3 regions of the Shewanella sp. WXL01 genome follow, and region 3 is predicted to be linked to each of the others. Evidence: predicted binding sites of a transcription regulator. Region 3 holds the regulator's gene; each other region holds the start of a gene.
The links. Region 3 encodes LexA, which represses DNA repair genes until DNA is damaged. Its sites were predicted from a motif close to TACTGTATNNNNATACAGTA; they were not measured.
Positions count from the first base shown of each region.

Region 1: the regulator LexA is predicted to act here: its motif matches at 6,891-6,910, upstream of recA (recombinase RecA).
Region 2: the regulator LexA is predicted to act here: its motif matches at 2,703-2,722, upstream of G3R49_RS13155 (YebG family protein).

Region 1 is NZ_JAAIKQ010000001.1:962,147-972,436, forward strand. Features, by position in the region: gene truD (tRNA pseudouridine(13) synthase TruD) at 1-402, shown strand, start outside; gene surE (5'/3'-nucleotidase SurE) at 395-1,144, shown strand; gene G3R49_RS04145 (protein-L-isoaspartate(D-aspartate) O-methyltransferase) at 1,141-1,776, shown strand; gene G3R49_RS04150 (peptidoglycan DD-metalloendopeptidase family protein) at 1,841-2,758, shown strand; gene rpoS (RNA polymerase sigma factor RpoS) at 2,836-3,813, shown strand; gene mutS (DNA mismatch repair protein MutS) at 3,943-6,519, opposite strand; gene recA (recombinase RecA) at 7,005-8,057, shown strand; gene G3R49_RS04170 (regulatory protein RecX) at 8,135-8,506, shown strand; gene alaS (alanine--tRNA ligase) at 8,749-10,290, shown strand, end outside.
Region 2 is NZ_JAAIKQ010000005.1:71,488-81,777, reverse strand. Features, by position in the region: gene G3R49_RS13170 (PqiB family protein) at 1-1,304, opposite strand, end outside; gene G3R49_RS13165 (paraquat-inducible protein A) at 1,291-1,938, opposite strand; gene G3R49_RS13160 (paraquat-inducible protein A) at 1,928-2,557, opposite strand; gene G3R49_RS13155 (YebG family protein) at 2,734-3,015, shown strand; gene G3R49_RS13150 (GAF domain-containing protein) at 3,049-3,507, shown strand; gene proQ (RNA chaperone ProQ) at 3,794-4,429, shown strand; gene prc (carboxy terminal-processing peptidase) at 4,448-6,499, shown strand; gene pepN (aminopeptidase N) at 6,573-9,131, shown strand; gene G3R49_RS13130 (DUF2835 domain-containing protein) at 9,252-9,467, shown strand; gene G3R49_RS13125 (DUF1302 domain-containing protein) at 9,780-10,290, shown strand, end outside.
Region 3 is NZ_JAAIKQ010000009.1:30,326-40,615, forward strand. Features, by position in the region: gene G3R49_RS16435 (hypothetical protein) at 1-30, opposite strand, end outside; gene G3R49_RS16440 (SURF1 family protein) at 79-801, opposite strand; gene G3R49_RS16445 (DUF2909 family protein) at 857-1,075, shown strand; gene G3R49_RS16450 (cytochrome c oxidase subunit 3) at 1,098-1,973, opposite strand; gene G3R49_RS16455 (cytochrome c oxidase assembly protein) at 1,970-2,533, opposite strand; gene ctaD (cytochrome c oxidase subunit I) at 2,535-4,133, opposite strand; gene coxB (cytochrome c oxidase subunit II) at 4,146-5,747, opposite strand; gene G3R49_RS16470 (SulA-like leucine-rich domain-containing protein) at 6,445-6,957, opposite strand; gene lexA (transcriptional repressor LexA) at 6,954-7,571, opposite strand; gene plsB (glycerol-3-phosphate 1-O-acyltransferase PlsB) at 7,813-10,233, shown strand; gene mtr (tryptophan permease) at 10,239-10,290, shown strand, end outside.

The DNA.
Region 1 (10,290 bases), on a different contig from region 3:
TGGGATGACACTATAGAGCAGCGACTAATCACCAAAGATATTCAGCTGTCTGCTCCTTTATGGGGGCGAGGCGCTGCTTTGGCACAAGGTGATGCCGCGCAAATCGAGCAAGCCGCGCTAACTGGCTTTGAGCAAGACCTTAAAGGATTAGAGCAGGCAGGACTTGAGCAAGAGCGTCGCCCGTTAATGCTTGAGCCACAAGGTCTGAAGTGGCAACTAGCTGACAATACAATGGTATTAGAGTTTATTTTGCCTGCCGGCAGTTATGCGACATCTGTGCTTAGAGAGCTTGTCGATTATCAAGACGTGCAGCAAATCGCCTGGCAAAAGATGGTAGCAGAGCAAAGTGAACAACAGGCAAGCGCACAAGCTGAGACTGGCCAAGGTGAAGCACGTGATTAATATTCTTGTTAGCAACGATGATGGTGTTCATGCCCCTGGTATTAAAGCGCTTAGTGATGCGTTAGCCACGATAGCTAAGGTTACTACTGTTGCGCCTGATAGAAATTGCTCCGGCGCGAGTAATTCTTTAACCTTGACGAACCCTTTAAGAATTAATAGCTTAGACAATGGCTATATCGCTGTTAATGGCACACCGACCGATTGTGTTCATTTAGCCATTCGCGAGTTATGCCCTGATGAGCCTCATATTGTGGTTTCTGGCATTAATGCTGGAGCTAATATGGGTGACGATACCCTCTATTCCGGCACGATTGCTGCGGCAATGGAGGGGCGCTTTTTAGGTTTGCCTGCTATTGCGATTTCGCTTGTTGGTAAGCAGCTTAATCATTATGAAACAGCGGCGCATTATGCTTGTAAGATAGTTAAAGGCTTACTTGAGCATCCGTTAAATAGCGATCAAATTTTAAATGTTAACGTGCCTGACTTGCCGCTTGAGCAAATTAAAGGTATTCAAGTCACGCGTTTAGGTGCTCGCCATAAGGCTGAGGGTATGATTAAAACCCAAGATCCGGCGGGTAGAGATATCTATTGGCTTGGCCCTGTTGGCACCGAGCAAGATGCAGGGCCAGGCACCGATTTTGGCGCTGTCGCTGAAGGTTATATATCAATTACGCCACTTACTGTTGACTTAACTGGGTACAGACAAATAGATAATTTAGCAAATTGGGTGACTCAACTATGACGCTGGCAGCATCGACTTTGTCTGTGAATCTTGCTCGCAAGTTAGCAGAGGCTGGCATACAAGATCAACGTGTGTTGCAGGCTGTTGCTAACACGCCTCGCGAGTTGTTTCTTGACGCAGCCCTTGGTCATAAAGCTTATGAGAATACTGCGCTTCCGATTGGACAAGGGCAAACTATTTCTCAGCCTTATATTGTTGCTAGAATGACCGAGCTACTGTGCCAACTAGCGCCTAAAAATGTACTCGAGGTTGGTACTGGCTCTGGCTATCAAGCGGCCATTTTGGCGCAGCTGTTTCCCACACTGTGCACCATTGAGCGCATTAAGGCTTTACAGATCCAGGCAAGGCAGCGATTGAAGCGTTTAGATCTACACAATGTATCATTTAAATATGGTGATGGCTGGAAAGGTTGGAGTAACCGCGGCCCATTTGACGCCATTATGGTGACTGCAGCCGCAGCGAGCGTACCTGAAGCATTACTGCAGCAACTTAGCGATAGTGGTGTATTGATTATCCCCGTGGGGGAGGAAAGCCAGCAGCTGCTTAAGATCACTCGCAGTGGCGATCAATTCCAGTCGCAAACTATTGAGGCTGTTAAGTTTGTGCCCCTGGTAAATGGTGAGTTGGCTTAAGCTCTTTATTTGCTAGCTTTTTGATTTAAACGACTTCAACGTTATTGATTACAAGGAAACGACTTTGAAATACAGTGTTTGGCTAGCAGTATCCCTTTTTATTGCCTTGCTTTGCACTGGTTGTAGTTTTCAATCACATCAAGCCGCGCCGGTCGAAAGCCTCTCGGCGAAATCTAAGCCTAAGTATGATCGCGGATCGCTTACCAAGCGTTGGTATAAGGTGAAGAAAGGCGATACCTTGTACTCGATAGCTTGGGGCGCGGGTAAGAATTATTCTGACGTTGCGAGGCTGAATAAGTTACAAAAACCGTACACTATTTATCCAGGTCAAGTGCTTGCTTTGTATCCAAAACCTGCTGCTCCTACCAGTGCTAAAAAAGCGACAAATGTAACCAAGGGTGTCGCGATCACTACCGCCCCTGCGACCCCAATAACGGTAAAAAGTTCGGAAAATCAAAAGCAAAGCGTAAAATTCCAGTCGTCCACTACAGCGAACAATCGCTCAAAAAAAGAGCTTGATCGTAGCCAAGAGTCTGCGTATTCTGTAACAACTACCCAACAAAAAGTTAACCAAACTGTAAGTCAACCTGTGTCGACCCTACCAAAAAAGGTGAAGCGTTGGTTGTGGCCAGTCAAAGGCAGAATTATTGGGAGATTTTCTGCCAGCGAACAAGGCAATCAAGGGATTAAGATTGCTGGCAACCGTGGTGATATTGTGAAAGCCGCTGCGGATGGGAGAGTGGTGTATGCAGGGAATGCTCTGCGAGGCTATGGCAACTTAGTCATTATCAAACACAATGATGATTACTTGAGTGCATATGCCCACGCTGACAAGATAATGGTTAAAGAAAAGCAATTCGTTAGTGCAGGACAAACAGTTGCAAAAATGGGCAGTACAGGAACCAACAAAGTGATGCTTCATTTTGAGATTCGCTTTCATGGTAAATCAGTTAACCCATTAAAATATCTACCTAAACAGTAATCGTTTAGCAACATAAACATCGGAGGATAGGCAAGTGCAGTAGATTAATCACCACAAGCAAGGTTTGGGAGAGCAATATGAGCCGAAAAAATAACGCTGCGACAGCAGAACATCTAATCGATCTAGCTAAAGAACCACAAACTGAAGTTGCCGAAACCGGCAGTGGCCTAGTGCAAGAACTAGAGATTGAAGAAAAAGTCCAAGACGACTTACAAAAAAATCTCGATGCAACTCAACTCTATTTAGGTGAAATAGGTTTCTCACCGCTATTAACTGCGGAAGAAGAAGTTTACTTTTCACGTAAATCCCTCAAAGGCTGCGAAAAATCTCGCAACCGCATGATTGAAAGTAATCTAAGACTCGTCGTTAAAATTGCCCGTCGATACAATAATCGAGGTTTAGCACTGTTAGATCTGATTGAAGAAGGTAATTTAGGTTTAATCCGCGCCGTTGAAAAGTTCGACCCTGAACGTGGTTTTAGATTCTCGACTTATGCTACCTGGTGGATCCGCCAGACGATTGAACGGGCGATTATGAATCAGACCCGTACCATTCGTTTACCTATTCATGTGGTGAAAGAGCTTAATGTATATCTGCGTACTGCGCGTCAGTTAGCGCAAAAGCTTGATCATGAGCCGACAGCTGAAGAGATTGCTGAAAAATTAGATGTATCTACTGGCGATGTTAGCCGTATGCTCAAGCTCAATGAACGTATTACCTCAGTTGATACGCCATTAGGCGGTGAAGATAATGACAAAGCCTTACTTGATGTGATTGCTGACGATGACAGTGTTGGCCCAGATTACCGTGTACAAGATGAAGATTTATCTAAATCGATTGTTGGTTGGCTAAACGAGCTTAATACTAAGCAGCGTGAAGTGCTTGCAAGACGCTTTGGTCTACTTGGTTATGAGCCTTCAACGCTTGAAAATGTTGGTGCTGAGATTGGCTTAACTCGAGAGCGTGTACGTCAAATTCAAGTGGAAGCATTAAAACGCTTGAAAGATCTGCTTGGTTCTCAAGGCCTGTCGGTAGAGGCGCTGTTTAGAGAGTAGTAGATCCACTAATCAGCCAAATATTTACTGCATATTGAAAAGGAGCGTATCAATGCTCCTTTTTTTACTTCGCAACCAATAGATTAACTTCAAGCACTATTCATAAGCGGTAAAAACTCACTTTATCAACTAGTCCAGCAGCTGCTTTAACTGATACAAGGCATCTAACGCCTGACGCGGAGTTAAGTTATCTGGTTCAATAGTAGCGAGCTTTTCCTCCACCATACTAGGCTCAGGATCATAAGCGGCAAGTGGTAAGGCTGCTTGAGTTGGTGTGCTTGCTTCAAGCGGACCTCCACGGCTTTCAAGCTGGGCAAGTTTATGTTTTGCTGACTTAATCACATGAGCTGGCACCCCCGCTAGTGCCGCAACTTGTAGACCATAGCTTTTACTTGCTGCGCCTTCTTGAACCGCGTGCATAAAGGCAATGGTATCTTCATGCTCTATGGCATCTAAATGCACATTAGCCACACTTGGGATCATATCTGGCAGTTGAGTAAGCTCAAAGTAATGGGTCGCAAACAAAGTGAGGGAACTGACCTTGTTAGCCAGGTATTCAGCAGCAGACCAGGCTAGAGACAGGCCATCATAGGTTGATGTGCCGCGGCCAATTTCGTCCATTAACACCAAACTTTTAGGTGTTGCGTTGTGCAAGATATTAGCGGTTTCTGTCATCTCTACCATAAAGGTTGAGCGGCCAGAAGCTAAGTCATCTGATGCGCCAATACGAGTAAAGATGCGGTCTACCTCACCAATCTGAGCCTGCTCAGCAGGCACAAAGCAACCTATGTGAGCCATCAAGGTGATTAGAGCAACCTGACGCATATAGGTCGACTTACCGCCCATATTTGGGCCAGTTACAACCAGCATTTTGCGCTGTGAATTTAACTCGACAGGGTTAGCAATAAAGGCACTTTGACTCACTTGCTCGACAACAGGATGACGGCCAGCATCGATTTTGATGCCAATGCCTGACTGCATCACAGGGCAATGATAGTTAAGGGTTTCGGCGCGCTCAGCAAAGTTAGTCAGTACATCTAATTGCGCGGCAGCGGTGGCAAAGTCCTGAAGCTCTGCAAGCTTAGGCAGTAGCAGGTCGAATAGTTGTTCCCAAAGCTGTTTTTCTAGCGCTAGCGCTTTACCCTGGCTTGAAAGAACCTTCTCTTCATACTCCTTTAGCTCAGGGGTGATGTAGCGCTCAGTACCTTTAAGTGTTTGACGGCGCTGGTAGCTAAGTGGCACCTTGTCAGACTGTAAGCGGCTCACTTCTATGTAATAACCGTGGACGCGGTTATAGCCAACCTTCAACGTATTGATCCCCGTTTGCTCTTTCTCGCGTGCTTCTAATGCGACAAGGTAGTCACTGGCGCCTTCACTTAAGCTGCGCCATTCATCAAGCTCAGCGTTGTAACCGGGTTTAATCACGCCGCCGTCACGAATAAGCACTGGAGGATTATCAATAATGGCGCTATCTAACAGCGCGTGTTGCTCTGGAAATTCACCCATTAGCTTGGCAAGAGCGCGCAGCTGCGGCTGCTGACAACTAGCTAGTGTCTGTTGGATCTCTGGTAACAATGCCAGTGCTTGTTTTAAGCGGGCAAAATCCCGTGGTCTAGCACTTCTCAGGGCAAGTCTTGCCATGATACGCTCAACATCACCTAAGGCTTTGAGTTGGTCGTGCAGTTCATCGTAGAGATTGCTGTCGATCAATTCATTGATTGCATTGTGGCGCGCCGTGATCTTTTGATGCTCTCTAAGCGGCTGGTGGATCCAGCGCTGCAGCATACGACTGCCCATTGGCGTTGCAGTGTTGTCCAACACAGAAGCGAGGGTGTTTTCATGCCCGCCTGATAAGTTGACTGTCAGCTCAAGATTCTTGCGGGTTGCTGCATCTAGTACAATTGACTCGCTTGGGTTGAAACGTACAATTGAGTTGATATGAGGCAGGGCGGTTTTCTGCGTGTCTTTAACATATTGCATCAAGCAGCCAGCAGCTTGCAGACCCGAGCGAGCATCTGTAATGCCAAAACCGCGTAAGTCTTTGGTGCCAAATTGGTTGAGCAGTAGGTTGATACAGGTGTCGTAATCAAACTCCCATTCAGGGCGACGACGGTTACCTTTATATTGACTCAGTAGCAGGGTGTTATGAAACTCTTCGTTATATAACAGCTCCGCAGGATTGGTACGTTGCAGCTCTGCTTCTAATGCTTCGTCGGTTTCAAGCTCGGCAATAACAAAACGGCCTGATGACACATCAAGTGTGGCATAGCCATAACCCACTTTCGCCTGATAGACCGCAGCCAGTAAGTTGTCTTGTTTCTCTTGTAGTAGAGCCTCATCGGTGAGCGTACCTGGCGTTACGATGCGCACAACCTGACGCTCAACTGGGCCTTTGGTTGTAGCAGGGTCACCAACTTGCTCACAAATCGCAACTGATTGACCTAGTTGCACAAGTTTAGCGAGATAGTTCTCAACTGAGTGATACGGGATGCCTGCCATAGGAATTGGGTCACCGCCACTTTTGCCACGTGCGGTGAGCGAGATACCAAGCATCTCTGAAGCGTCTTTGGCATCGTCGTAGAACAACTCATAAAAGTCACCCATGCGATAAAACAATAACATGTCAGCGTGGGCGGCTTTTAATGTTAGGTACTGGCGCATCATAGGGGTGTGTTTATCTAAATTTGAGGTATCTACTTGTGTCATGCTTGGTTGGAACTCTTTATTCGATGGGAAATCGCAAAGGGGCTATCTTAGCAATTTAATGGCAAGAGTAGAATCAGCTAGGAGTAACTAACCTGAGCACAGGATAATAAATCGGTTTTCAACGGTAATTTTTGGCTGTCTCTTAGTAAAGTGAAGATGTTGAAGCTACTTGCAATAGGCTAGCTATTGACGCGTAGCTTCGCCTTGAACTAAATAAAACTATCTCGCTAGAAACTTAATGCTGAGTATAACTCTGTACGAAGGACTTATTGGCATTTTCTAATCCCGAGTTCAGGTTAACTACATAGGTAATTAATTGAATCGATGTAAGAAATAGTTAACTGTTAAAAAAAAGTCGATCCAGCTATTGATACTGTATGATTGTACAGTATACTTATCATCATATTGAGCAGCACCTAGTTAGCTGTAATCACAAGTTAATACGAATATTTTGCATAATATTGAATACCTTAGAGGGTTTTACAATGAAGGTTGATCCGAATAAAGAGAAAGCACTGAACGCTGTATTAGGTCAGATTGAAAAGCAATTTGGTAAAGGTTCAATTATGAAGCTTGGCCAAGACCGCACCATGGACGTTGAGACTATCTCTACCGGTTCATTATCATTAGACGCAGCGCTAGGCGCGGGCGGTTTACCTATGGGGCGTATCGTTGAGATTTATGGTCCTGAGTCTTCTGGTAAAACGACATTAACCCTTGAAGTGATCGCTGCAGCGCAAAAAGAAGGTAAAACCTGTGCCTTTATCGATGCTGAGCACGCGCTTGACCCAATTTATGCTAAAAAGCTAGGTGTTGATATTGATAACCTACTTTGTTCTCAGCCAGATACTGGTGAGCAAGCATTAGAAATTTGTGATGCGCTAACTCGCTCGGGTGCTGTTGATGTAATTATTGTCGATTCAGTTGCGGCGCTAACACCAAAAGCTGAAATTGAAGGTGAAATTGGTGATTCGCACATGGGTCTTGCTGCTCGTATGATGAGTCAGGCAATGCGTAAACTTGCAGGTAACTTAAAGCAGTCAAATACCCTGCTTATCTTCATTAACCAAATCCGTATGAAGATTGGCGTTATGTTCGGTAACCCTGAAACAACAACCGGTGGTAACGCACTTAAGTTCTACGCTTCTGTTCGCTTAGATATTCGCCGTACAGGTGCAATTAAAGATGGTGATGAAGTTGTAGGTAACGAAACACGCGTCAAAGTGGTGAAAAACAAAATTGCTGCACCATTTAAGCAAGCTGAATTCCAAATTCTATATGGCGAAGGCATTAACCGCACTGGTGAGCTAGTTGACCTAGGTGTCAAGCACAAGCTACTTGATAAAGCTGGCGCTTGGTACAGCTATAAAGGCGACAAGATTGGTCAAGGCCGTGCTAATGCCGGTCGTTTCTTAGGCGAAAACCCAGCAGTTGCTGCTGAAATTGAAGCGGCGCTTCGCGGCATGTTGCTAGCGAACAAAGCAGATGCAGTTGAAGGTGAAGAAAATATCGACTTAGAGACTGGTGAAGTATTCTGAGCCAATCAGCAAAGTCATACGCGGTAGCGCTGTTAGCGCGCCGCGATTACTCCCGCCAGCAGCTTTACTCTAAGCTGCTGCAAAAAGACTTCGAACAACTCGAAATTGAGCAAACATTAGATTACTGCGAAGCTCAAGGTTTCCAATGTGATGATCGTTACGCAGCCTTGTTACTTAAAAGTCACATTGCCAAAGGTCATGGTGTAATGCGCATCTCCCAGGCGATGGCGCAAAAAGGCCTGGCTAAAAACGTGATAAGGCAAGCCATTGACGCCAGCGATTGTGATTGGTTTGAACTTGCCAAGCAAAAAGCGGTTAAAAAGTACGGCACACCTAAGACAAGCGATCATAAAGAAAAAGCAAGACGGGTTAGGCATCTAGTTGGCCAAGGGTTTAGCTTTGATCAAGTTGCATACGCCCTTGATTATGACCCATATCTTGAAGACTAAATAGCAAACTTTTTAACGCCTTCACTTAATATTTCTTCGCATATCCTAATTAGCAATTGTTAATTAAATCTAGTCCTTGAAATTACCCATTTGCATCGCAATTACTGCTGTATTTAATCGCTTTTATCATCTCGCTTATTGACGCACAATAGGTATATAATGCCGACATTTCTATGTGTAGGCTGGGCTTGCGCTGAGCTTATATTTATTGAGTTTTCAAAACTGATATCCAGGATCATTTCATGTTTCAAACCACTGCCGAATTAAGAAGTGCATTTTTAAAGTACTTTGAGTCAAACGGACACCAAGTTGTAGACAGTAGTTCACTTGTCCCGCATAACGACCCAACCCTGCTATTTACCAATGCGGGTATGAATCAGTTTAAAGAAACCTTCCTGGGTATGGAAAAGCGCAGCTATAACCGCGCAACAACGTCACAACGCTGTGTTCGTGCCGGTGGTAAGCACAACGATTTAGATAACGTGGGTTATACCGCGCGTCACCACACTTTCTTTGAAATGCTAGGTAACTTTAGTTTTGGTGATTACTTTAAAGAAGATGCGATTGAGTTTGCGTGGAACTTCTTAACCCAAACGTTAAAGCTACCAACAGAAAAGCTATGTGTAACCGTTTATGAAACAGACGATGAAGCATTTGAAATCTGGAATAAGAAAATTGGTGTAGCGGCTGAAAATATTATCCGCATTGGTGATAACAAAGGTGCAGCTTATGCGTCAGATAACTTCTGGCAAATGGGTGATACTGGCCCTTGTGGTCCATGTACTGAAATTTTCTACGATCACGGTGAGCACATTTGGGGCGGTCGCCCTGGTACACCAGAAGAAGATGGCGATCGCTTTATCGAAATCTGGAACATCGTTTTTATGCAATATAACCGTCAAGCGGACGGTGAAATGCTGCCACTACCAAAACCTTCAGTGGATACAGGAATGGGTATTGAGCGTATCGCTGCAATTATGCAAGGCGTGCACTCAAACTACGAAATCGATATTTTCCAAAAGCTAATTGCCAAAACTGCCGAAATCATTGGTGTTAAAGATTTAGAAAACAAGTCACTACGTGTGATTGCTGACCACATTCGCTCATGTGCTTTCTTAATTGCAGATGGTGTCATGCCATCTAACGAAGGGCGTGGTTATGTACTGCGCCGTATTATTCGCCGCGCTGTACGTCATGGTAACAAGCTTGGCGCGACAGACTCATTCTTCTACAAACTTGTGCCAACATTGATTGAAGTGATGGGTGATGCAGCCAAAGAGCTAGTGTCGATGCAAGCGATTGTAGAAAAGTCACTCAAAGCCGAAGAAGAGCAGTTTGCTCGTACCCTTGAACGTGGTCTGCAAATTCTTGATGGTGCACTGAATGAACTTAAATCTGACACCTTAGACGGTGAGACAGTATTTAAGCTTTACGACACCTATGGCTTCCCGGTTGATTTAACTGCAGATGTATGTCGCGAGCGCGATATCAATGTTGATGAAGCTGGCTTTGAAGCTGCGATGGCTGAGCAGCGTAGCCGCGCTCAAGCTGCAGGTAACTTTGGCGCTGATTACAACGCAGGCCTAGTTATTGAAAATGATACTGAGTTCTGTGGTTATACCGATCTTGTGGGTCAAGGCGCGGTGACTGGTATTTATGTTGACGGCAACGCAGTTGAAGTATTGAGTGCAGGTCAATCAGGTATTGTCGTGCTTGATAATACGCCATTCTATGCTGAGTCAGGTGGTCAGGTAGGTGACAAAGGTCTACTAACTGCTGATAGT
Region 2 (10,290 bases), on a different contig from region 3:
TCAGGGTAAATCTCAATTTGATAGCTAACTTTATTGAAATCGTCACTCAATGCTATATCTAGTACTTCACCGATAGGCAACTGTTTATAGCGAATTTGCGCGCCTACACTGACACCTGTGTGAATGTCAGCACTTAATGTGAGTGGTAGTTTGTCTGCTAGTAATAAGTCAGGTTGCTCAGCTTGTAGTTCAAAGTAAGCCGGTAACGATTCTTTGCTGTTACCAGGTAAAATATTGATGACATGGCCTGTAACAAGACGTGAAAGATGTTTGACTTCATCAAGGGAGATGTGCGCGCCAGCTAGCCAGAACTGACTGTCTGCGGTTAGCAGCCCTTGGTACTCTTGCTCAAGTTTGGCATCCACAGCAACCTTGTCACCGTCAAGGGTCACTTGCGTGACTTCACCGACCGTTAGTCCGCGGTAAACAATTTGCGTACCTTTACTTACATCATCGCCAGTGTCGATTTTGAATTTTAATTCAATACCGCCAATGGCGAGTTCTTGTGAGTCGTATAATTGGTATTGATCGCCATAAGTGGCTTGTTCACCGTCGCCTGAGCTAAAGCTAATGCCGCCGGCAAGAATAGATGCAATACTTTCGGTGTTAACGCTAATGCCTGACAAAGACGCGTCGACTTTTAACCCTGAAACATTCCAAAAGCGTGAGTCTTGTTTAACTAGGTGAGCGTATTGATCTTCAATAAAGCTATTAATGATGATGGTTTTATCGTCTTGAAGATGAAAGCTAACGACATTACCGACAGGAATTTGTCTGAAGAAAAGTGGTGAGCCAACGTCAAGTGAGCCAAGCTTATCCGCCTTTAACGAAATCACCATTCCCCGAGAACCAGGAAGAATAGCTGGTGCAGATTGCTTGGCAACAAAGTCTGTAGTGGCTTTACCTTCACCTGGCTGCACCGCGATATAATTGCCCGAGAACAAGGTATCTAGTCCTTCAACGCCAGTGATACTTGCCTTTGGTTTAACCAGCCAAAATTGACTGCTTTCGTTTAAAAATGGCTCTGAACGGTAGTCCATTAATACACGCACATTTACCCCGACCAAGTCATCATCGAGACTAATGTCAGTCACTTTACCTACGGTGAGACCTTGGTATTTGACTAGGGTTTTACCAATTTCGATACCAGCGGCATTTGGGAAGTGAATCTGAATTTCAACGCCGGCTTCTTTTACACTTTTGTATCCAAGCCAGGCAGCCAGTACAAGCGCAACAATAGGTAACAGCCATACTGGAGAGAATAATTTCTTTTTAACGATCTTAGGTGATTCACTTTGCGTCATTTTGAGGTTCCAAACGATCCCATAGTAAGCGAGTATCAAGTACTTTCGCTGCTAATTGTGTCAGCAATATAACTAGTGCAAATGCGGTAGCTGCTGGGGCGGGTTTTGCATCGAGAAGCTGCCCCATATTAACCAAAGCTACGGTAATAGAAATAACAAACAAATCTAACATCGACCAGCGGCCAATCCATTCAATTATATGAAAGCCTACCATTAATTTCTTCTTAGAAACTGGTAAGTTAAAGCTAATCGCTGTTAAATAAATCGCAAGTCCAATGATTTTTAGCCATGGCACCAACACACTGGCGGTAAATACAATGATGGCAATCGGGATCATGCCAGTTTTTACCAGGTGTACGGTGCCACTGAAAATGGTGTCATTAGTAACGACGCCGCGATTAGTAATCAATGTAATTGGATAAATGTTGGCAAGCACCAACAAGATAACCGCTGTGATTAGTAAAGCCCAGCTTTGGCCGATACTCGCATAATTTCGAGTTGCTAACGGGGCATGACAGCGGGTACAAGAGCCGTTACTTGTTAGGTTTATCTTGCGGCAGACTTTACAAAGGCATAAGCCCTTATTCATACCTTGAATCTGTGTTTGATTGTCTAGGGAAGAGCTAGTTGTCATCTAACAAGCCCCACATATGTTCAAGGTTGTACTCTCGTTGTAAAAACAACAGCAATAAAAACAACATGGTAAAACAAAACGTGCCCATGCCCATGTGCACGTCGGCAAAATCAGACAGCTGGAAAGCCGAAACTAAAAAACTCAACACGTATATTTCAAGCATGGTTAACTGTGATAACAGCCCTTGCTGTTTAAGTAGCATCCGCAGAGTTTTCTTACCAAGTTCTAAATGCAGGGCAAATTTTGCAATACATACTTGCGCGAGTATTGAGCTAAGTAGTAACAAGGGCGCGATTACCGCTGATATCGCGACCGCGACTCCAACAACCCAATAACCTTGGTCGCCCACAGCGATTGCAGCTTGAAATGCTGTGGTGTTACGTATGCTGCCAAGGAAGTGGATTTCGAGCACTGGTAGCAAGTTGGCGGGGAAAAACATAATTAACGCAGCAATACACAAAGCCAGCATACCGTTAATTGAGCAGTAAGGTGTATCGTAAAGCGCCGTACCACAACGCGGGCACAGTGCTCTAACTGGCGAGGGTAGTGCGCGCTTTTGTACCACCAAATCGCACGAGCGGCAAAGTACATGACACTGATGCTGATCCGTATGAGCCATATTGACCGTGAAATCCCTATATCGTGTGAACCATCAAAGATTGAGCAAACAAATAAATTGCTCAAGATCACATTGCATAAAAATTAAATAATATCAGATTAATCAGAATACTTGCATCATAACTTCAATGTATGAGAACCTTGTTTACTGTATATAAAAACAGTAGCGGAGGAATCATGGCTGTTATCACCAAATTCGTCGTAGTCAGAGAAGGGGAAGAGAAGATGACCTTCACAACCAAAAAAGAAGCCGATGCCTATGACAAAATGCTCGATATTGCGGATAACCTGATTCCGTTTCTAGAAAAATCAGAGTTAAGTTTAGATGAAACAGCTTGTGAGCAACTGGCATTTTATCTTGCACAAAATAAAGATGAACTCGGCAATTTGTTAAAAGGTGTGGTAAAACCTAAACCCGCTCCTGCGAAAAAAGCAAAAGCTAAGCAAGAGTCTGAATAATTACTGATTTTACGTCTAGATAAAGGCAACACGATGAAGCAAGAGTTTTATGATGTACTAAACCGTCAAGTAACTGCATTATTTGAAGGTGAAGATGACTTAGTTTGTGCCATGGCCAATTTCTCTGCGCTGTTAAATGACAACTTAGAAGACATTAATTGGGTTGGTTTTTACCTGCTTAAAAATGAACAACTGGTGCTTGGCCCATTTCAAGGCAAACTTGCCTGCACACGTATTGCCTTAGGTAAAGGTGTGTGTGGTACTGCCGCGCAGCAAAAGCAAACCCAACGTGTTGCAGATGTGCATCAATTTGCCGGACACATTGCGTGTGATGCAGCCAGTAACTCAGAAATTGTGGTGCCGTTTTGCAATGACGGTCAGCTGATTGGGGTACTTGATATCGACAGCCCAAGCTTTGATCGTTTTGATGAGCAAGATCAACAAGGCTTAGAAATGCTCGTTTCTAGCTTCGAAAAAGTCTTATTTGGTTAGTTTGCGACCAATATTACGTAATTCTAGGTCGCAATCGTCGTCATGAGCTTTATAATAAGCCGCTACTTGCAGCCTTGTGTTTGTGCGCAACTGGCGGCGAGTATTTTGTTAAGGATTGTTTCATTTCCTTTTGCAAAATATATTATAGTGCTAATTTGTAGGTTAAGAGCTAGGTAAACAATGCGATGGTAAACATGCTGTCGCGACCATTAAGCGCTTAACAAAAGATGAACGACTCGTGGTAACCACTACCTTAAGAGTCCCTTTTATTAACGTGGAAGTAATGATGGAATCAACAGAAAAGTTGACCGACACTAACGCTATTTTAGCGTATTTATACGAAACCTTTCCTTTATGTTTTATTAAAGAAGGTGAAACTAAACCTCTAAAAATTGGTTTATTTCAAGATTTAGCTGAACGGTTAGCTGATGATTCTAAAGTAAGTAAAACTCAGTTACGTGTAGCGCTAAGACGCTATACCAGCAGCTGGCGTTATTTAAAAGGGATCAAAGCGGGTGTTCAACGTGTTGATCTTGATGGCAACGAATGTGGTGAGCTTGAGCAAGAGCATATTGAACACGCTCAAACTACATTAAAGGAAAGCCAAGAAAAGGCCAAAGCTAAGCGTCAAGCTCAAGCGCCTAAGAAAGATGCCGCTAAACGCGCACCACGCAAAGATAGTAAGCGTGCAGTAAATAAGCGTGTACCGAGCAAAAAAGATCGTCCGGCTAAAACACCGTCAGTTGATTTGAACTTAACTCAGGCCAACATGTCTGATCTAAAACAAGATCAACGCGTAAACGTAAAATTAGGTGCTGCACCAGTAGCTGGTGTGATCACTGACATCAAAAAAGATGATGTTCAAGTTCAATTAGATTCAGGATTATCTGTAAAAGTAAAAGTTGAACACATCTTGGTATAAATAAGGAGTAACTTGTTGATGCGAAAACTAACCTTGGCTGCGTCAATTGCCAGTTTATTTGTCGGATTCTCGGCGTGGGCAATTTCACCAACTATTCAAATCAGCGAGTTACCTGAGTTAGCGCAAGAGCCGCAACACAAGGTCGCGAGTAAACGTGTCACTAATCGTTTTACTCGTGCCCATTATCATCGCTTCCAATTGGATGATGCATTTTCCCAGCAAATCTATACGCGCTTTCTTGAGCAGTTAGATTTCCGCAAAAACATCCTTACTCAAGCCGACGTTGATAGTTTTAACCAGTATCAGAACCAATTTGATGACATGGTGAAGCTAGGCGATATGGGCCCTGCGTATAAAATGTATGCAGTGGTTCAAAAACGCCGTTATGAACGTTTTGCCTATGCGCTGTCGTTACTTGAAAACGAGTTTGACTTCGCCAAAGCGGGTGATAAGTACGAGTACGACCGTAAAGACGCAAGCTGGCCTAAAAATGAAGCCGAGTTAGATGAGCTTTGGCGTCAACGCGTAAAGTATGACGCACTAAACCTTAAGCTTGCCGGTAAAGAGTGGAAAGAAATCCAAGAAGTGCTCGGCAAACGTTATAACAATGCGATTAAACGTTTGAGCCAAACTCACAGCGAAGATGTATTTCAAAGCGTAATGAATGCATTCGCTCGCACAGTTGAGCCACACACTAGCTACCTGTCACCGCGTAATGCAGAGCGTTTCCAAATGGAAATGAACTTGAGCCTTGAAGGTATCGGCGCTGTGCTGCAAATGACAGATGATTACACTGTGATTAAAAGTTTGGTTGCCGGCGGCCCAGCGGCTAGCAGTGAAAAGTTATCTGTTGAAGATAAGATTGTCGGTGTTGGTCAAAAAGGCAAAGATATTGTCGACGTGATTGGCTGGCGTTTAGATGACGTAGTTGACCTGATTAAAGGTCCTAAAGGCAGCGAAGTCATTTTAGAGATTTTACCGAAAAAAGGCGGCGCTAACGCCAAGACCTTTGAGGTGACCATAGTTCGCGACAAAATCCGCCTTGAAGACAGAGCTGCAACGTCAAAAGTTGTCACGCCAGAAACTGGCCCATACGCTGACCGTAAAGTGGGTGTGGTGCAAATTCCAGGTTTCTACATGAACCTGTCTGAAGATGTACGCAAAGAGTTAGCCAAGCTTGAGCAAGAGAATGTTGAAGGCATTATCATCGACCTACGTGGTAACGGTGGTGGTGCGCTTACTGAAGCTACATTGCTAACCGGTTTGTTTATTGATGCAGGCCCTGTGGTGCAGATCCGTGATGCTAATGGCCGCGTAACGCAAAATCGTGATAATGACGGTAAGAGCGCTTATTCAGGTCCATTAACTGTGATGGTTGACCGTTACAGTGCGTCAGCGTCTGAAATTTTCGCAGCCGCGCTGCAAGATTACGACCGCGCGTTAATTGTGGGTGAGTCGACCTTTGGTAAAGGTACGGTGCAGCAGCATAAGAGCCTGGGCCGAATTTACGATATGTACGAAAAGCCTGTCGGCCATGTCCAGTACACCATTGCTAAGTTTTACCGTATCAATGGCGGTAGCACGCAATTAAAAGGCGTTACTCCTGATATAGCCTTCCCGAGTGCGTTAGAGCCTGGCGAATACGGCGAGTCTGAAGAGAAAAATGCACTACCTTGGGATAAGGTGCCAGCAGCGCAATACGGTGTGCTTGGTAATATTCAAACCAGTTTGATTGATAGCCTAACTCAAAAACACAGCTCTCGTATCGTTGGCGATGTTGAATTTGGTTATATTCTTGAAGACATTGAAGAGTTTAAAAAGCATCAAGAAGACAAAACAATTTCTTTGGTTGAGTCAGAGCGTATCGCGTCTCGTGAAGATGATGATGCTCGCGCGCTGAAACGTGAAAACGAGCGCCGCGTTCGCAACAACTTAAAACCTGTTGAATCGCTTGATGATGTAGAAGATGTGAAAGCGGAAGATCAACCGGACCCGTTCTTGGATGAAACCGCCTTAATCACGTTAGATATGGTAGATGCTAAAAGGTTGGCCAAAAACGCTAGCAAGTAATTAGCAAAACTTAATACAAAAAAACGCGCATTCAGCGCGTTTTTTTAATGCGAACAATAAAAAAGGATGCGTTATGACGCAAGTACAAGCAAAGCACTTAAAAGATTATCAATCTCCAGAATTTACCATTACAGATATCGATTTAGACTTTATTCTTGATGGCGAAGCTACAAAAGTCACCGCTGTGAGTAAAGTTGTTCGTTTAAAGAGCGCAACCCAACTTGTGCTAGACGGTGACAAGCTGACGTTAGAAGCTGTGCTGATTGACGGTAAGCCTGCATCTTACCAACAAACTGATACTAATTTGATTATTGAAGCGGATTTAGATGATTTTACGCTGACAGTGATCACCAAGTTAGACCCAGCTGCTAATTCAAGCCTTGAAGGTTTGTACATGTCAGATGGTGCATATTGTACCCAGTGTGAGGCAGAAGGCTTTAGACGAATTACCTACTTTTTAGATAGACCCGACGTACTGGCGAAATACCAGGTTCGTATCGAGGCTGACAAGCAAGCATTTCCATTTTTATTGAGTAACGGCAATAAAGTCGAGCAGGGCGAAATGCCACGTTCAGGGCGTCACTTTGTTAAATGGCAAGACCCATTTCCAAAGCCTAGCTATTTGTTTGCTTTAGTCGCCGGTGATTTTGATTTATTGGAAGATAAGTTTGTAACTCGCTCTGGTCGTGATGTTGCGCTACAGGTGTTTGTTGATAAAGGCAATTTACATAAAGCCGACCACGCAATGGCGTCTTTAAAGAAGTCAATGAAGTGGGATGAGGAGCGCTTTGATTTAGAGTATGACCTAGACATCTATATGATTGTCGCGGTTGATTTTTTCAACATGGGCGCAATGGAAAACAAAGGTTTAAATATCTTTAACACCAAGTATGTACTTGCTGATAAACAAAGTGCGACTGATGAAGACTATCACGGCATTGAGTCAGTTGTTGGCCACGAATACTTCCATAACTGGACAGGTAACCGCGTGACTTGTCGAGACTGGTTCCAGTTAAGCCTTAAAGAAGGGTTAACAGTATTTAGAGATCAAGAGTTTAGTTCTGATGTTGGCTCACGGGCAGTGAACCGGATTCATGCAATTAAAGTGATGAAGAACCATCAGTTTGCCGAAGACTCTGGCCCGATGGCACATCCAATTCGCCCAGAATCTGTTATTGAAATGAACAACTTCTACACAGTGACAGTTTACGATAAAGGTGCAGAAGTTATCCGTATGATGCATACCATCTTAGGTGAGGAAGCATTTCAGGCTGGGATGCGCTGCTACTTTGAGCGTCATGACGGCAAAGCGGTGACTTGTGACGACTTCGTGGATGCAATGGCTGATGCATCAGGTAAAGATCTCACTCAATTTAAACGTTGGTATAGTCAGGCCGGCACGCCTGAGTTAACCGTTAGCGAAGAGTATGACACTACGTCAAATACTTATCATTTAGATGTTTCTCAGCAAGTGTTTGCCCAAGGTGAGAGGGGCGCTGAGCTACACATCCCATTTAGTATTGAACTACTCGATTCAAAGGGGACGAGCCTGTTTAATCAAGTGCTTGATGTTACAAAGGCAAGCCAGCGCTTTACCTTTAATGATATCGCGCAAAAGCCAGTAGCTTCACTGCTGCAAGACTTCTCTGCACCGGTAAAACTGGTATTTGACTCAAGTGTTGAGCAACTTGCCCACTTGATGCGTTTTGCTAGCAGTGAAGTCGCGCGTTGGGAAGCGTCAGTTAAGCTAGTTAGTGACAGCATTTGGCAAAACGTAGAGCATCTGCAAAGCGGCGAAGCAATGCGAGTCGATCCCCGCGTTGTTGATGCTTTCAAAGGAATGGTGCTCGATAGCGAACTTGATCTTGCTCTTATCGCTGAAGTGCTTACATTACCTACTTTGAACACGCTGATTGAACAGGTTGAACAAGTTGACCTTGATAACCTTATCAGTAGCCGTGCTTTTGTACTTGAACAAATTGCCACTGATTGTGAAGATGAGCTTATCGCTCGCTATCGCGAAGTAACCCAAATCGACAGCGCTGGTGCACGTGCACTTAAAAATGCATGTTTGAACTTACTCTGCAGTGTCCATGTTGATGCTAATAACTTAGTTAGTGATCAGTTTAGCCAGGCAAGCAATATGACTGACTCTCTGGGCGCACTAAAAGCGGCTGTGTATAACAATACCGATAATATGGATGCTTTGCTTACAGAGTTCGAAGATAAGTGGAATGGTACGCCGCTGGTGATGGATAAATGGTTTATGTTGCAGGCGAGAATTGATAACGAAGCTGTTATTAGCAACATTGATAAGCTGACGGCCCATGCGAGCTTTAGCTATAGCAATCCTAATCGCGTTCGCTCATTAATTGGTGCATTTGCAAGTGGTAACACTGCGCAGTTCCACCGTGCAGATGGCAAAGGGTATGAGTATTTAACTAAGGTACTGGTTAAACTCAATGACACCAACCCTCAGGTTGCAGCAAGGCTTATTACGCCGCTAATTCAATTTGCTAAGTTTGATGCTAATCGCCAAGCACTGATGAAGCAGCAGCTTAAAGTACTTCAAGACTTACCGAATCTGTCTAAAGATTTGTTTGAAAAAGTGAATAAAGCGTTAGAGCACTAGTTTGTATGCGCAATAACTCGTAAGCGCGCTAATTTGTAGCTTTAATTTATCAACTCCGAGCCAGCTCCGTGCGTAACTGCATCGTGCTGGCTTTGATAAAATGCAGTATAAGAGATTTACATGCAGTTCTATTTTAGTTGTTATGTTCGATATGACGATTTTCTTGCCTATTATCAAGGCGCGGTCAATAAAGTCGAAGTAACTGATAACGCTGGACGTGTATTGCATATCAATGCCAAATACTTCAAACCCTATCTGACTCGAGATGGCATACGAGGACATTTCTGTTTACAAACAGACAGTAATGGCAACTTTATTTCCCTCACTCAAGTTTAGAGTAAAAACTTCAAACGACTGATTTAGTTTTTACTTGTGCGTTCAAGTCATTGCTTTAATGCTAAGTGTATGAATAAACGATGGTTTAACGACCTAATTATTCGCAGTAACTGCACTAGATTTCATTATTTAAATAAACGACTGTTTATTTCTCGCTAGAAGCCTCAAATCCCTTTCATTTTATTGAACATTTCTTTGTTTTTGACCTTGCTCACAGATGTTAAATGCTGTAACAATGGTGTTACCTGTAGGCTAACAAGATGTTGGCTAATTCTTATAACAACAGATCCGGCAGGTTACGGAGATAATAAAATGCAAATTGTGAAGAAACGATTCAACAAGTCAGCACTTGCTTTGGGGGTGGTGTCGGCTTTATACCTAGGTATGAGTCCTTCTGCGTCTGCAGTCTCATTTAATTGGGGAGAGATTGACGGCACATTTGACTCGACATGGACATTAGGCGCCAGTTGGCGAGTTAGCGAAAGAGACTGGTCGGGGCAAATTGGTAAAGTTAACCAACCTCAATTCGATTGGTCAGGCTACTCGGCGTTCGGCAACACTAAATACACCTCTGCGCAAATCTGGTCCCAAAACGGTTCTTATTCAAGTAATAACGATTTAAGTAACCTGCTTTACTCTCAAGGTGACCGCACTTCTGAAATCTTCAAAGGCTTACATGAACTTTCTCTACAATGGGAAAACTACGGCTTGTTTATGCGTGGTATGTATTTCTACGATCGTAAGCTAAATGACGGTCACTATGATTTCAATGACCCGCTTACAGGTAAAACCTATGACCCTTGTGCAGACTCAAAAGCTTCAG
Region 3 (10,290 bases):
AGCGCTAGTCGGTGTTGTTGGGGAGTTCATATTTGCTCCTCTTTATATCAAATTTAGTTTTGGGTTAATGCTTGTTGTTTACGAGTACTTTTTATTTACGGAAACCTGTTGTTTACGAATAAACCTAACAGCTAGCCATAGCATCAAACTTAAGAACACGGCTGCCATAGTGAACCACTGCAGGGCATAACCTTGATGCTTTTGCGCCCCTAGTGGAATAGGCTGCCACGGCTGAGGTAATTGTTGGTTAGCAAGTGAATTTGGCTGCAGTACTAGATTGGCAATTGGTGTTTGCAACAATTCACTTAGCTCAGCAATATTAAGGTTTTGAAATCGTAGCGGGTTGCCCATCTCGGCTTGCAGTTGTTGGCTCATGGGGTTGATTTGTTTTTGATAAACCCGACCAGTTAGCTCAACTTGCTCTATAGGTAGCGGCTGCACGCTTGGTAATATGCGGCGATCTTTACTGCCTGCAACAAACCCTAACTCAAGCAACAATCTAGGTTGTGATGGCGATACAGTTAGCAGCTGAAATACTAAATACCCCACCTGTCCTTGGTAGACTTGATTATCGAGTAGCAAGATTTGCTCGTTTACTGGTGTCGCCGTAAGGGCAAGTTGGTAGCCACTTAGTAGGCTAAACTCATCAGCTTGTTGCTCAGCCAGCTGCGCCAGTATTTCGCTGTAGCTTAATTGGCGTTGCTGCTGACGCTCACTCAAAGTTTGTTGCCATGTTTGCTTTTGTTTAGCTCTGTCTAACTGCCATAAGCCTAGCTTGACCAGAGCGCTAAATACCGCCACAGTAATTAATATGAACGCGACAATTGACCACCCATAACGTTTCCAAGGACTGCCTGTGACAACCCCATTCATCGTTAAGTTAGTGTTAGTGCTACTGCTCATATTCATTATGTTTAACTTAGCTAGGGCGCTGTTTATTTTGGTTAAAGGCGAAAATAAACAATCAATGGCGCCATTTTTGGGAAAACGCGTGCTGTTTTCAGCTATCGCCGTCATCTTGTTGCTTCTGGCGCTTGGGTTTGGTGTTATTGCACCTAACCCAAGGCCGTATTAGTAATTAATCATCCACCAAGCATTTACAGCACGTAGACGAAGATAAATAGTCCTAGCCACACCACATCAACAAAGTGCCAGTACCAACTTCCTGCCTCGAAGGCGAACTGCTTGTCTGGAGTAAAGTGGCCTTTCAATACTCGTAAGAACAAAATGAGTAAGAACAAGGTACCTAAGGTCACGTGCATGCCGTGAAATCCGGTTAGCAAGAAGAAGGTATTGCCATATATGCCCGACTCTAGCGTCAGTCCCATATCATGATATGCGTGGGTATACTCCAGCACCTGCAGGTATAAGAACACTGAGCCAAGAATAATGGTGATTGCCAGCCACACGATAAGTGGTGTGCGCTTCATTTTCTCAAGACTTGTGTGGGCAAAATGCAAAGTGACTGACGAGGTCACCAGAATGATGGTGTTAATTAGCGGCAAGCCTGTCCAAGGCATAGCCTCAGTTGTGGTGCCATCAGGGGTTTTAATTAGCGGCCACATCGCTTCGAATGTCGGCCACAGTACTTCGTGGGTCATGGCGTTATTTGATGCGCCGCCAAGCCAAGGGACTGAAATCATGCGCGCGTAAAACAGCGCGCCAAAGAACGCGCCAAAGAACATCACTTCTGAGAAGATAAACCAGCTCATGCCTTGACGAAATGATCTATCCATTTGCGCTGAATATAGGCCAGCCATCGACTCGTCGATAACATTTTTAAACCAGCCAAATAGCATAAATATAATCACGCCAATACCGGCGATCAGGATATAGCCGCCTGAGCTTTGCTCAGTTGATAACTGTTGAATATAACTGCCTGCACCAAACGCGATTAAAAATAGCCCTATGGCGCCGACAATCGGCCAAATACTCTGGGCGGGTACATAATAGGTTTCATGTTTTGTTGTCATTTTGCTGCTCCTTGCTCTATCGCACTCACCACCTTTCCTGTGATGTCATAGAGGGTATAAGAGAGAGTCAATGTGGTGATGGACTCAGGAAGATCTGGGTCCACATAAAAAATCAGAGGTAACTCGGCGCTTGCTTGCGCGGCTAGTGGTTGCTGGTTAAAGCAAAAACACTCGGTTTTATTAAAGTAAGCCGCGCCTTGACCGGGTGACACAGATGGAATTGCTTGACCGACGGTGTCTTTAGCAGACTTATTGTGGGCGATGAATTTGGCGTGAGTAAGTTTGCCCGGATGTACCTCAATCCGATTAACTTGCGGAGTAAAGTCCCACGCCATGCCTGACTGTACATGTGCGATAAACTCGACAGTGACAGTGCGGCTCTCATCGACAACCACAGCTTCATAAGTACTTGCCGTGCCTTGAGGTTTACCATTGATGCCTAGCGCATCACAAAGCACGTCATAAAGTGGCACCAGTGCAAATCCAAAGCCGAACATACCCACTGAGCCAAGCACCAGTAGCGTGAGTAGTTTACGATTTGACTTTGGGCTTGCTGTCATATCATTTCACCTCTGGTGGAGTCGTGAACGAGTGATACGGTGCTGGGCTTGGGATTTCCCATTCAAGTCCTTCGGCACCTTCCCAAGGTTTGGCTGGTGCTTTTTCTCCGCCGCGTACGCACTTAATTACTACAGCTAAGAAAATTAACTGCGACAGACCAAAGGCGAAGCCGCCAATTGATACGATTTGGTTAACGTCTGCAAACTGAATAGCGTAATCAGGGATACGTCTTGGCATACCTGCAAGACCCAAGAAGTGCATCGGGAAGAACAGCACGTTGACTGAGATTACTGAGCACCAGAAATGCCAGCGGCCTAAGGTCTCGCTGTACATGTGGCCAGTCCATTTAGGTAGCCAGTAATAAGCGGCTGCCATAATGGAGAAGACCGCGCCAGATACCAGTACATAGTGGAAGTGAGCCACTACAAAGTAGGTGTCATGGTATTGGAAGTCCGCTGGTGTAATTGCCAGCATCAGTCCTGAAAAACCGCCAATGGTAAACAGGATGATGAATGCCAGTGCAAATAACATAGGTGTTTCAAAGGTCATCGCGCCGCGCCACATGGTGGCTACCCAGTTAAATACCTTCACGCCAGTCGGCACTGCAATCAACATGGTGCAATACATGAAAAATAGCTCTGCAAATACTGGCATACCTGTAGTGAACATGTGATGCGCCCACACTAGGAATGACAAGATTGCGATACTGGCGGTGGCGTAGACCATTGATGCGTAACCAAACAGCGGTTTGCGACAAAACGCTGGGACAATGGCTGAGATAATGCCAAAGGATGGCAGAATCATGATGTATACCTCTGGGTGACCAAAGAACCAGAAAATATGCTGGAACATTACAGGGTCACCGCCGCCGGCGGCATCGAAGAAGCTGGTGGCGAAGTATTTATCGGTCAATACCATGGTGACAACACCGGCGAGGACAGGCATAACGGCAATAAGCAAGAATGCCGTGATTAACCAAGTCCACACAAACAGTGGCAGCTTCATCCAGGTCATGCCTGGAGCACGCATATTGACGATGGTGACAATTACGTTAATTGCACCCATGATCGAACTGATACCCATAATATGCACAGAGAACACAAATAGCGCCGTGGTATCTGGACTATAGGTTGTCGACAGCGGGGCGTAGAAGGTCCAACCAAAGTTAGGTCCGCCGCCCTCCATAAATAGCGAGCCTATCAACAGAGAAAACGCGAATGGTAGGATCCAAAAACTCCAGTTGTTCATTCGCGGCAACGCCATGTCTGGCGCGCCAATCATCATAGGGATCAGCCAGTTTGCTAACCCAGTAAAGGCTGGCATCACTGCGCCAAATACCATGATGAGACCGTGAACCGTTGTCATCTGGTTGAAGAAGTTGGGGTCGACTAGTTGTAAACCTGGCTGGAATAGTTCGGCGCGAATAACCATCGCCATTGCGCCGCCAGTTAAAAACATTAAAAAACTAAACCACAGATAGAGTGAGCCTATGTCTTTGTGGTTGGTGGTTAAAACCCAACGCATGAGCCCTTTTGGGGCGCCATGATGATCATCATGGTGTACATGGTCGGCAGTTTGTTCGTGTGTCATTGTGCTCATTGTTCCACTCTCCTACTGACCATGACTGTCAACGTCTTTCGCTTGCACGGTATCGCCTGAGTTATTACCCCAAGCGTTGCGCTCATAAGTCACTACCGCAGCGATTTGTCTTGGCGTCAGTAATGCGCCAAACGCTTGCATTGCCGTGCCAGGAGCACCGTTTTTGACTACTTCAATATGACCGCTTACATCACCTTTGATGATAGGGCTGCCAATCAGAGATGGGAAAGCACCAGGAAGACCTGCGCCATTGGCTTGGTGACAGGCAACACAGCTTGCCATGTAAACTTGTTCACCTTCACTCATTAGCTGTTCATGGGTGAGTTCGGAAAGGTCGGCTTCAACTGCCTGAGCAACTTCGCTGGCAGCCTCTTGGACTTCACTAACCACAGCTTCAGCTGCTTGCTCTATGGTTTCGACAGCCGAGGTTGCGTCAGGTACCGCTTGGGTTGCTTCAGTTTCAGCGCTCGAGCTGGTGGCAGCTCCTGTAGTAAGGTTGCTAACATCGATCGCCTGCACTGATTCACCACTGTTATTGCCCCAAGCATTACGCTCATAAGTGACGACAGCGGCAATTTGAGTTGCACTTAGCTGCTTATTGAATGCCTGCATAGCCGTGCCGGGTTTACCGTTAACTACGATATCAATGTGATCTGACACATCGCCCTTAATCAGCGGACTGCCAATAAGTGATGGGAACACTCCAGGGAGACCAGCACCGTTAGGTTGGTGACAAGCCGCGCAGCTAGCAAGGTAAACCTGCTCGCCTTGAGCCATCAGCTCTTCCATCGACAAGGTTTTATTGAGCGATGCGGCGGCATCTGCTTCGGCCTGTTTAGCAGCTTGCTTTTGGTCAGCTAACCAAGCGTCAAATTCAGCTTCTGGTAAAACTTCAACCACCACCGGCATAAAGCCGTGGTCTTTACCACATAGCTCGGCGCATTGACCGCGATACGTGCCAGGCTTATCAACCTTGGTCCAGGCTTCATTAATAAACCCTGGATTAGCGTCTTTTTTTACTGCAAATGCGGGTACCCACCAGGAGTGAATCACATCATCTGAAGTCATTAAAAAGCGCACTTTACGATTGGTGGGGATGACGAGAGGCTTGTCTACTTCCAGTAAGTAGGTATCGGTTTTAGTGGCGTCGCCCTCGATTTGATCTCTTGGGGTCGATAGCACGCTGAAAAACTCGACGTCTTCGTTAAAGTAGCTGTAATGCCACTTCCATTGTGAACCCGTTACCTTAATCGTTAAGTCAGCATTCGATGGGTCTTCCATGGCGATCAAAGTCTTGGTCGCAGGAATAGCCATACCGATAAGGATAAGGAAAGGGATAACCGTCCATATCACCTCAACTTTGGTGCTATGGTGAAATTTAGCGGGTTCAACGCCTTTTGATTTGCGGTGGAATATCATGGAGTAAATCATTACTCCAAACACCAAAAAACCAATGGCGCAGCAAATATACAAAATGATCATGTGTAGGTCATACACTTGACCACTAATATTAGTGACACCTTGGGTCATGTTTAGGGGCATTTCGCTTGCCACAAGGCGCGGTGCTACTACAGCTAGTAACCCCAATAGCGCACAATACAACCATTGCTTCACAAGACTTCTCCTCTGCCAATTGCGAATAGCAACTACAAAGAAGAGTCACACAGTAAGTCTCTGCTCTATGCAAACTCTTCGGTTCCCAAAAAAGCTTGATGACTTCAAAGTATCGGTGGCGGTGAGAATACTTCGATGCTAATAAGCACTATGGCTTGGTTAGCATTACTGCTGCACGACTACGGGTGTTTACCGCTCGAGATACCTACGACTGAATTTATCAACTCTGATTTGACGTGTTCCAATCTATGTGGATTCACGTTTTTTATATTTAGATGGCGCGTAAAAATCAGCCACCTTGATTTAACATTACTTGCAGTTTAAATATTGATCAAGATCACTTTTATCGGTAATAGCTTGAAAAATGGCTTAAAAAAGTAACAAAAAGCCCTGCAACTATGGCAGGGCTTGAGTTGTAGGGCCTGTTAATCTTTCAAGATTATTTTTGCAGCTGCTTGTTGGAAATTTATACAAGGCAACGACTTTGATGTGTGGTTGTTCCACATGATAAGTCGTTAACACAGTAGAAATGACAACAAGCGCTGCCTGAAAGGTTCGTTTAAAAGCACTTTACTCTTTGTTGTGAGCGAATTTGTGTAGGTGACTAGACGTCATCGCTCACGCCTCGATTAAAGTGCTTTTAATTCGAACAAATTCTAATCAGCAAAGAGCAACAGGCCCTACTCGCAATAAAAAATTAATGAATTGCTGCGAAATTATTCATTTTGCCAGTGATACTTGCAGGGTTAACAGCTTGATTAGCAAGTTCGCTTGCTTGTTGCTCTTGGATAACTAGACCTAGAGCGCGAGCACTTTTTGCTACTAGTTGTAGGCGGCGACTGTCACGGTCATCTAGATTGCTGGTCCAGCTAACGACTGCGCTAGATGTACCACTGGTAAGGGCTTTCTCAGTGGCCCACAGGGTTTCAATTTCATCTTTTGCATGCACCAACAATACCCGGTCAGTACGGACGCCTGCGTTAGCAAGAAGTTGTTTGTAGCTAATATGTGGAGGATTGATCAGTACAATCCAGCGACCTTGAAAACTCAGCGTAGCGAGTTGAGGTGCCAATGCTTTTAGCTCTTGCTCGCCTTGAGTTTTTGAGCGCACAGTATTAATGCTAGGTTGTGCTTGAAGATCGGTGCAGCCTGTTGAGCCATCAGTCCACATACCAGGGTGGCGAGGTGCATTTCCCATTAAGTTATTCATGACCAATCTCCATTTCTAATCACACCAACTGCCAAGCCTTCAATGGTTAAGCTCTCACAGGTTAAGTCGACCTTAATTGGTGAGTAGTCTTCATTTTCAGCATGTAGCAGTACTGTATTACCTTTCTTTTCAAAACGTTTTACTGTGACATCATCTTCAACGCGAGCGACAACCACTTGACCATTTCTTGCTTGTTGCATTTTATGCACCGCAAGTAAGTCACCTTCTAAAATACCAATGTCTTTCATACTGTCGCCGCGCACGCGTAGTAAAAAGTCAGCAGAAGGTTTAAACATATCTGGGTCAACTTGGTAATGCTGTTCAACATGTTCCTGCGCCAAAATCGGTTCACCCGCAGCAACTTGACCAATTAACGGCAGACCATCGTTTTGTGCTTCTTCGTCTTGAGGGAGGCGAATACCGCGAGACGTGCCAGGCATGATTTCAATACAGCCTTTACGAGCTAACGCTTTTAAGTGCTCCTCAGCAGCGTTGGCACTTTTAAACCCAAGACGCTTGGCAATCTCTGCACGAGTAGGTGGCATGCCAGTTTCTGCAATATTGGTTTTAATTAGCTCTAAAATTTCTGCTTGGCGCGGCGTTAATGGTCTCATGTTGAATCCTGTTTTTTTATACAGTGACTGTCATTATATACAGTGTTTGGGTTCGTGCAAGTATTAACCAATATTATTTTTTCGAAAGGCTATTAGTGAGTTAGCGAACTCTGAGTCAGTGTGCTCTGAAAACTACTGTGTGCTGGTGGTTTGATTAACGATTGATAACTCATAGTGTTAGCCGACGATATTCTGTTATCCTATGCGGCATTATTTGTCCGTAGAATTCATAATCACAACTATGTCAAAACCAGATTCGCTAGTATTACGCGCGTTGCGCTGGGTTCAAAAGTGGATGGTACACACGATTGTTGTTCCTGAAGACCCTTTTGATGACTTAAATCTCGATAAAGATAAGCCCATTGTTTACGTGATGAAGACGGAGTCGATTAGCGACACCGCTGCATTAAGTGAAATCACCTCAGGCTTTGGTATGCCAAGCCCGTATGAGCCGCTAGAAATCGACGGTTTGACGGTGCCTAGGGTTGTTTGCCTTGAAGGACGTAAGCCGATTTTTGGTCGCCGCGAAAGTGGCGACAAGTTTCTGAGCTATTTTACCAATCTGTTAACTGTGCATCGCCAGCGTCCTGAATTAGATATTCAGCTGGTGCCAGTGAGCTTGTATTGGGGGCGTACCCCGGGCAAAGAAGATGACACCATGAAAGCGGCTGTGCTAGAGCGTCAGAACCCAACCTGGTTGCGCAAGTGGCTGATGATTATGTTTTTAGGTCGTCATAACTTCGTGCAGTTCTCAAATGCTGTATCACTTAGATTTATGGCAGACGAGCATGGCAGTGATAAAGCCATCGCGCAAAAGCTTACCCGTGTTGCCCGTGTACACTTTGGTCGTCAACGCAAGGTGATGACCGGGCCGCAACTGCCAAATCGTAACTCATTGTTTGACTCATTACTGAAGTCTGAAGCAGTACAAAAAGCGATTAAGGAAGAAGCTGCCAACAAGAAAGTCACAGAGGAGAAGGCAAAGGAAACTGCGGTTAAATATATTGATGAGATAGCGGCAGGTTATTCAGACAGTTTAATTCGTATCGCTGAGCGCTTTTTAACCTGGCTGTGGAATAAGCTATACAGCGGTATTAAAATTCGCGGCGCGGAGCAAATTCGTCAGTTGCACCATGATGGCCACGAGATTGTATATGTGCCTTGTCATCGCAGCCACATGGACTACCTACTGCTGTCTTACATTCTTTATTACCAAGGTATGGTGCCGCCGCACATTGCAGCAGGTATTAACCTTAACTTCTGGCCAGCTGGCCCTATGTTCCGCCGCGGCGGCGCCTTCTTCATTCGCCGCAGCTTTAATGGTAACAAGTTATACACCGCGGTATTTCGTGAGTATTTAGATCAGCTGTTTACCAAGGGCTACTCAGTAGAGTACTTCACCGAAGGTGGTCGCTCACGCACCGGGCGCTTGCTAGCGCCTAAAACCGGTATGTTAGCTATGACTGTGAACAGCGTGCTGCGCGGCATTGAAAGACCTGTCACGCTAGTGCCAGTTTATCTGGGTTACGACCATGTGATGGAAGTGGCGACTTATCATAAAGAGCTAAGCGGCAAGAAGAAAAAGAAAGAGTCTGTTTGGCAAGTATTCGGCATTATTCGCAAACTGGGTAACTTTGGCCATGGCTACGTTAATTTTGGTGAGCCGATTAACCTGCAAAATTTCTTAACTCAGCAATCACCTGATTGGCGTGAAGAAATGGCAAAAGATAAAGAACAAAAGCCAAGCTGGTTAACGCCAGCTGTCAATGATTTAGCCAATCGCGTGATGACCAATATTAACGGCGCCGCGGCGGTTTCTGCCGTCACTTTAGGTAGTCTAGCGTTACTGGCTACTGAGCAAAATGCACTAGAGCGCAGCCAGCTAGAGAAGCAGTTAAATCTTTATCTCAATCTACTCAACAAGGTGCCATACACAGGCTACACCTCGGTGGTGGACGGTGATGGCGCTTCGGTTATCGACCAAGGATTAGCGCTGAATAAGTTTGTCTCTGAAAAAGACACCATGGGTGAGATTATCTCACTTGATGAGCAAACAAGTATCACCATGAGTTACTACCGTAACAACATCATTCACCTGTTGATTGTGCCTTCACTTATCGCCAGTTGCCTAGTGTACATCGAAAACTGTAAGCGTGAACAAATAAAAGCGATTGTGGCGGACTTATACCCGCTATTGAAAGCTGAACTGTTTATGAATATTGATGATCTTGATGCTTACATCGATAACATTTTAGCGCTAATGACGGCAGAACAATTAATAGATGGCACAGAGCTGTTTAAAGTCAATGAGGCACACGTCACACAGTTAAACTTGCTTGCTGAAACTGTCAGCGAAACCATGCAACGTTACGCCATCATTTTCAACTTGCTTGCTATTAAACCTGATCTTGAGCGTAGCGAACTCGAAAGCGACAGCTATCAACTTGCGCAACGTTTAGGTAAGTTACATGGGGTAACGGCACCTGAATTCTATGACAAGAAACTGTACAACACCCTAAGTGTTAAGCTTAAAGATCTTGGCTATTTGAGTGCAGAGCAAGCTAATGAAGATGTGATTCGAATTCGTGAGCATGTCAATCAATTGCAGCGCTCATCGGTAAAACAAACAATTGTAGACAGCGTTGCTGCGGAGCATGGTTAAACCCAATGACAACTCAACATGAAGGCGGCCAAACGGCTAGCCCACAAGCTAAATCAC